One region of the Glaciecola sp. G7-5 genome, then DNA from elsewhere that is predicted to be linked to it. Evidence: riboswitches for the same ligand, from Rfam matches in the RefSeq annotation. Region 1 holds a riboswitch; the other holds the start of a gene.
What was found. Region 1 has a riboswitch for molybdenum cofactor ahead of moaA (GTP 3',8-cyclase MoaA). Riboswitches for the same ligand answer to the same signal wherever they lie in the genome.
Positions count from the first base shown of each region.

Region 2: it holds a riboswitch for molybdenum cofactor, as region 1 does, so the genes downstream of both, moaA (GTP 3',8-cyclase MoaA) here and moaA (GTP 3',8-cyclase MoaA) in region 1, are expected to answer to the same signal.

Region 1 is NZ_CM147892.1:1,636,008-1,639,433, reverse strand. It holds gene pnuC (nicotinamide riboside transporter PnuC) at 1-99, opposite strand, end outside; gene htpX (protease HtpX) at 300-1,166, shown strand; molybdenum cofactor riboswitch at 1,239-1,410, shown strand; gene moaA (GTP 3',8-cyclase MoaA) at 1,402-2,373, shown strand; gene AC0L6H_RS07060 (alpha-E domain-containing protein) at 2,400-3,320, opposite strand; gene AC0L6H_RS07055 (circularly permuted type 2 ATP-grasp protein) at 3,323-3,426, opposite strand, start outside.
Region 2 is NZ_CM147892.1:153,001-156,426, forward strand. It holds gene moaB (molybdenum cofactor biosynthesis protein B) at 1-45, opposite strand, end outside; gene mobA (molybdenum cofactor guanylyltransferase) at 29-631, opposite strand; gene moaA (GTP 3',8-cyclase MoaA) at 699-1,673, opposite strand; molybdenum cofactor riboswitch at 1,663-1,844, opposite strand; gene AC0L6H_RS00620 (alginate export family protein) at 1,994-3,196, opposite strand.

The sequences.
Region 1 (3,426 bases):
CTTTATGATCAAGTAGACACAAATAAAGCCCGACACCGAGGCGGTAATTTCAATGGGGCTAGCGCCCATAAAGCCAGCAATAAAGTCTTGTAAGGTCATCTTATCGTGTTTTCTTAGTTAACATCCATCACTTGGCGTGTGCACATTGTCTATTAATTTTTTATAAAATTAACACTAGGCCTGAGTATGGCGCGTTATAATCCTATAGGCAAATGAAGCATGTAAAAAAAGTCATCAAAAATGTGACTTTTTGGTCTATGGTCTTGTCTTATTGTCATTATTGTTTTAAAGGACTCACTATGCTACGAATCATGCTATTTCTGGGAACCAACCTTGCCATAATGGCACTGTTAGGTGTTACCTTTAGTCTTTTTGGTATACAAGGTTTATTAGCGCAAAACGGCGTTGATTTAGATTTGGTATCACTGCTTATTTATGCTCTGGTGATTGGCTTTGCTGGGTCGTTCATTTCGCTGTTTATTTCAAAGTGGATGGCGAAGCGCTCCATGCGTGTTCACGTTATTGAACAACCCAGTAATGCCAAAGAACGCTGGCTTGTGCTAGCGGTAAGTGAACTTGCGCAAAAATCAAAAATTGGGATGCCTGAAGTAGGCATTTTCCAAAGCCATGCACCCAATGCCTTTGCCACCGGCTGGAATAGAAATAACTCACTAGTAGCCGTTAGCACCGGTCTATTAGAAAGCATGAATCAAGACGAAGTTGAGGCAGTTTTAGCCCATGAAGTGGCTCACGTGGCAAATGGCGATATGATCACTATGACTTTATTACAAGGGGTGATGAATACCTTTGTCATCTTTTTGTCTAGAATCATAGGGCACACAGTTGATCGCGTCGTATTTAAAACGAGAGAGGGACATGGGCCAGCATTTTGGATAGTCTCAATTATTGCTGAACTGGTGTTAGGGGTGATCGCCATGACCATTACAATGTGGTTTTCTCGATATAGAGAATTCAGAGCAGATGCAGGTGCTGCCAACTTGGTAGGTAAGCACAAAATGCGCAGCGCCCTCATGCGCTTGCAAAGTCATCAAGCCAGTCCTGATATGCCTGACGAAATGGCCGCCTTCGCGATAAACTCAGGCAAGATTCACAAACTGTTTGCTAGCCACCCGCCGCTAGCTGAGCGCATAAAGGCGCTCGAGTAGCTATTCGAACAGCTATATTTTGCTAAAAAGTTGATTAAATGGGGTAAACTGACATATTCTCTGTGTAAGAGATACCAAACAAGACTCGAAGCTGCTTGGTCTAAAGAGGCGCTACATAACAGTAGCACTCCATGATTAAGCAGCCGCAAACATAGATTTGCCGGGGTAGTATGAGAAATCGACTGCCCTCCCGGAGCCCTATGGCTCACACGCTTTTACTGGAAAGGGTCAATTAATGTTAGAAGATAGCTTTGGCAGGCAGTTTCATTACTTGCGCCTGTCTGTTACAGAAATGTGCAATTTTAAGTGCAACTATTGTCTACCTAATGGCAATGAATGTGATACGTCCAAAGACAATATGACCTTGGATGAAATTGCGACTTTGGTTAGCGCATTTGCGAAGATGGGTACGAGTAAAATCCGTATCACCGGCGGCGAACCTAGCCTGCGCAAAGACTTGGTCGATATTATATCCATTTGTAAAAACACGCCGGGTATAGAGAAAGTAGCACTAACCACCAATGCATTTAGACTCAAAAAAGACATTCACAAATATGCTAACGCCGGCCTCGATGCGTTAAACGTTAGCGCCGATAGCCTCGACCCACGTATGTTTGCCGCAATCACGGGAAAAGACAAGCTTGTTGATATCCTAAAAGGTGTTGATAAAGCAGTAGACGCCGGGGTTAAAAGCATAAAATTCAATTCAGTGATGCTAAAGCAATTTAACTTAAGCACCATGCAACAGTTTCTAGACTATCTGAAAACCCACGCCGTAACATGGCGCTTTATTGAGTTAATGCAAACAGGCGACAACGCTACTTTTTTCGCACAAAACCATGTAAGAGGCGAAGATATAAAGCTTGATTTATTGGCCAAGGGTTGGCAGCGTATCACGCGCGAGAAGCATGCCGGGCCAGCACAAGAGTTTAGCCACCCTGATTACGCTGGGAATTTAGGCTTAATCATGCCTTACAGTAAAGAATTTTGCAGTAGCTGCAATCGCTTGCGGGTATCTAGCTCAGGAAAGTTACACCTATGCCTTTTTTCTGAAGTAGGATTAGATATAAGAGACCCGCTTAGTGCAGGGGATGTTGAAGCAACATGCCAAGTTTTGCGCGAGCATTTAAAGCTAAAAACATCTAGCCATGAATTACACAAAGGTTTTACAGGTGCAACCAAACAGTTGGCCATGCTTGGAGGCTAATCCAAGCATGGCCAACCGTTACTCGCCTAGAAATAAACGTCAAGCATCTTTTTGTCTATTTCTACCAAGCCTAATTGAATATCATCGATAAACTCATGCAATTTTTCTTGTTTAAGAATCGCTGATTTAGCATTCAAAATAAGCTTTTTAACACTCGCCGTTTGTGCCACCACATCTTTGCACTTAGGAAGCTCGCTAACTGAGCGCTCGACTTGCTCTAAAGCGTGAATTAGAGAGCGAGGAAAACGAGGGTCTGTTAATAAGAACGTTAGCACATCTTCGCGATTAATCCGCACTCTCACTTCCCGTCTATACATTTGATAAGCGGTCATGGATTTGAGTACGCCCATCCATTGAATATTATTAAAGGCGGGTAACTCACTATCTACATCTGCAAGCAAAGACGCAGAACGCACGTCTATTATGCGAGTAGACATATCCGCTCGCTCTAAATTACGCCCTATGCGCATGAAGGAGTAACCTTCATCTTGTGTCATCGTACCCGCTAACATGCCCGTTATGGTCTGATTGGCGAGTATTATCTTGTTCAAAAAGGCATAGCGCGAACGCCGCGTAAAAGCGTCAGCTTTGTTTTCTATTGCGTACAAATAAAGCGCATTAATTTGTTCCCATGCTTCGCGCGGAATAATTTCTTTGACGGTGCGGGCATTCTCACGGGCAGCCATAAGTGTTGATACAATCGAACCGGGATTGTCTTTATCAACGACCATGAAATTTATAACACTCTTTTCGTCGGCGTTGTCGTAATTCTCTAAAAAGGTTTCACGAAAAGAGAGAATATCAATTATAGGCTCCCACCCAAGTTTTACACTAGTGGGTAAATCAAGCAATAAGTGTGAGTTAACATTGATTAAGCGTGCAGTATTTTCTGCTCGTTCGAGGTATCTGGCTAACCAGTACAGGTTGTTTGCAACTCTTGATAACATAATTATTGCGCTCCCATATCGACTATCCAGGTGTCTTTACTGCCACCACCTTGAGATGAATTAACCACCATCGAGCCCTTCTCAAGAGCCACACGGGTTAAGCCCC
Region 2 (3,426 bases), 1.5 Mb from region 1:
AACAGCGATATTTAAGGGAACAAATTTTTTATTTGAATGGCTCATGTACGTCTCCACATGGGTTTGATGATGTTGTGTTATCAAAATGCTGTAATGCGAAGCGCCACTGCTGAGGTGTATTGGCATTAAACATCGTTGAACGAATAGGATTATTTAGCTTCGCCAGCGAAAAGTGAGAACATAAGCCTCCTACAGAAAAGTTATTGGTTAAGCGCAAGGTATAGTCTAAAACTTGCCGAAAAGATGCACTATTAACAATGAAAAGGGGTAAATTATCATTTGCAAAGCAAGTGTTTTTTGCCTCTTCTTGGCCACAACTAATAAGCGTTTGCAAGCATTCACTAGTAAGTAGCGGCAAGTCCACGGGTACCACCATAAGGTTGTAGTGAGGGAAGCGAGTGGCAATACTGTGAATACCCGACAGTGGCCCTTTATCAGGAATAATATCACTGAAGTGTTTATGCTTGTCATCATTACGGCTCACTACCACCTTTTCAACAGAGGTTTTAGCTAGCAGCGCTGATGTTCTATCGATCATAGATTGAGCTTCAATACAAAGGAGTGCTTTATCTTCGCCCATGCGAGATGAGCGGCCTCCTGCAAGTACTACACCCAGTGTTTTCTTGTGCATAATTTTCAGTTTCCTTTTACAAGCTCATGGTGCAATATCACTGCGTAAATAATACATCCCTTGCAGACTAACCGCCTAACATTGCAAGCTGTTTTGTCGCACCGGTAAAGCCTTGTTGCAGACTATGCGTTGCTTTTTTACCCTTTACATGGCAAATAACCGCTTCCATTGTTGCGTTTACATCGCCGCTGTCAAGGTAAGATAATATATCTTGCCCTTCTTCGGCGAACAAACACAAATGTAACTTACCTTGTGAAGAAACGCGTAAGCGATTACATGTATCACAAAAATCCTTGCTATAAGGCATGATCAAGCCAATGTTGCCTGTATAATCCCTATGTGTAAACTCTTGTGCAGGACCCGCATCTTTGCTGCGAATAATACGTTCCCAGCCTTTTTCCAACAATAGCTTTTTGATGTGATCACCGGCAACATGATTTTGTGCAAAAAACTGTTTGTTATCACCCGTTTGCATAAGCTCTATAAAACGCCAAGTAACTGGGTGTTGCTTCAAATAATCAAAAAAACTATTAAGCTCTTTGTAATTAAATTGCTTAAGCATAACCGTATTAAACTTAACTGTCTTAATACCTGCGGTGATTGCGGCATCTACGCCGGCCAAAATATCATCCAATTTTTGCTTTCCAGTAATGGCAGCAAACATTCTAGGGTCAAGACTATCAGCACTAACATTTAATGCATCTAAACCAGCATCTTTATAGCGCTGTGCATCTTTGTTCAAACGAAAAGCATTGGTGGTCATGGCTACCGTTTCGATTCCGTCGGTCTGCTTGCAAAGCGCAATAATATCGTTTAAGTCTTTGCGCAAGGCAGGTTCGCCACCCGTAATGCGCACCTTAGTTGTGCCTAAGCGCGCAAATGCCTGCACCAAGGTATCAATTTGTTTGATGCTCATGCCTGTGGTGGGCGTATCGCAACTATTGCCATCAGGTAAACAATAATTACATCTAAAATTACATATTTCAGTAATTGATAAACGCAAATACTTAAATCTGCGGCCAAAATTATCTTGTAGTTCCATGTAAACACCTTTCCAAGTTTCGAGATTACACTCGTCGGGAGGCCAATTGATTTATCGTGTTGACCCGGCAATTAAGTCGCTATGTCGCGATTCATTAACATAGTGCTTATTGCGGCTCATCTTCCATAGCACCATTGCCTTAGGAAGCTAAGCTCGGAGTTTTGCTATGAGTCAAGTGTGAACTAAAATTTAGCTTTATGTAATAGCGCTGAAGAGATACTCCCTAAGGGGTACACGCTAAGTAGTTGAAAATAACAAACGAAAAATCTCAACTGACGCACAATGTCGCTCAGTCGAGATTATGTCAATTGCGTATTGTTTTAGAATGTAAAGGTGAGCATTCCCCAGAGTTTACTGGTATCGACTGAATAGTCATCAGCACTATATTTAGCGTATTTGACGAGCAAACCTACTTTGTCGGCAAGCGGATATTTAGCGACTAGGTTTACTTCATTTCCGTAGTCTAAAGACCCTGCGTCAGAAGACAGTTTGTGATAAATCGCGGTTAAGGCAAGCTTGCCTAGTTTACCAGAGGCTTTCACGTAGAGATCATTTACGCCGGCATCAGGAGTAGCCAAAAATTTATCGGTAAAACCTTGAAACTTGTGCAAAGTAGCTAATGGCGTGCTAAAGCCTTTTCCATTGTCGCTGCCTAACGATTCATAACCAAGTCCAAGATTGAGTTTTGCTATATTGCCTGAAAGGTCAAGTGCAAAATATTTTGCGTCAAAGCTAGTCGGGTTATTGCCCGCATCTGATTGAGACGCTAATGCACCATGAATTTTTATACCCGCAAGTGTCGCGTCATAACTAAAACCTAAAGTACGAGTAGAGATTGCATGAGCAGTATCAAAATCTAACTCGTAAGCATAGGCCGCTAATGTTTGTCCTTTGTCGATTTTATAGTTGAGGTTTAGCAAATGGATATTGCCTTTTAAATCTCCATTTGAACTGTCAGGCCCAAAAATACGATTTACATTGTAGACGTAGCTATAGTCAATATTTAAGCCCTCTTGTGAGCCGTATTGCAAACGATATGCATCAAAAGTCTGTTCATTTTGACGCCACGCAACACCGCCTACGAAGCGCTGATTATTGTGATTGATACGCTGGCGACCAAATGTCAGGTTCAATTCGCCACTTTTGTAGCCGAGGTAAGCTTGGTTTACTTCTGTTAAACTAGGATCAGCAACCACGGGATAATGGCTATTACCATTCACGGTGCTGTTGTAATTTTCATTGCCCAAAGCCGTTATATTGTCGACCTCAAGCACGGTATAAAATCCGCCTGCGCTAGCGCTTTTATAACTTAAGCGCGTGAGCAAAGTAGAGGCATTGGCTTTTTTATCAATGTTGTCTTGTTCAACTCTTTCGAGTCGATATCGCATACTTATGTCAGTACTTCCGTTGCTGATTGCATCTTGCACAGTCTTGATGCCATTTTCTTGAGCCAGAGCTGCAGTGGGTGCCAGTGTTACTGCGCCTAGTGCGCCAAGAACAAATAGTGCTATAGGTGTTTTCATATCATTTTCCCTGCTGTAATTAGATTGCTAGATTATAGCGCTGAAAATAAATTTATTCGTTATAAAACAACAGGATACCAACATTAACCCAATACCAACCAAGGGAGTTATAAATTTCTACTCACTTAGAGGCATTGTTATCATAAGGCCCAAGTGGTACAAAGATTATGAGCCTAGCCTTATAGAGCTTGTCACCCCACAAAAACAACGAAAAAAACAAAGATATGAAG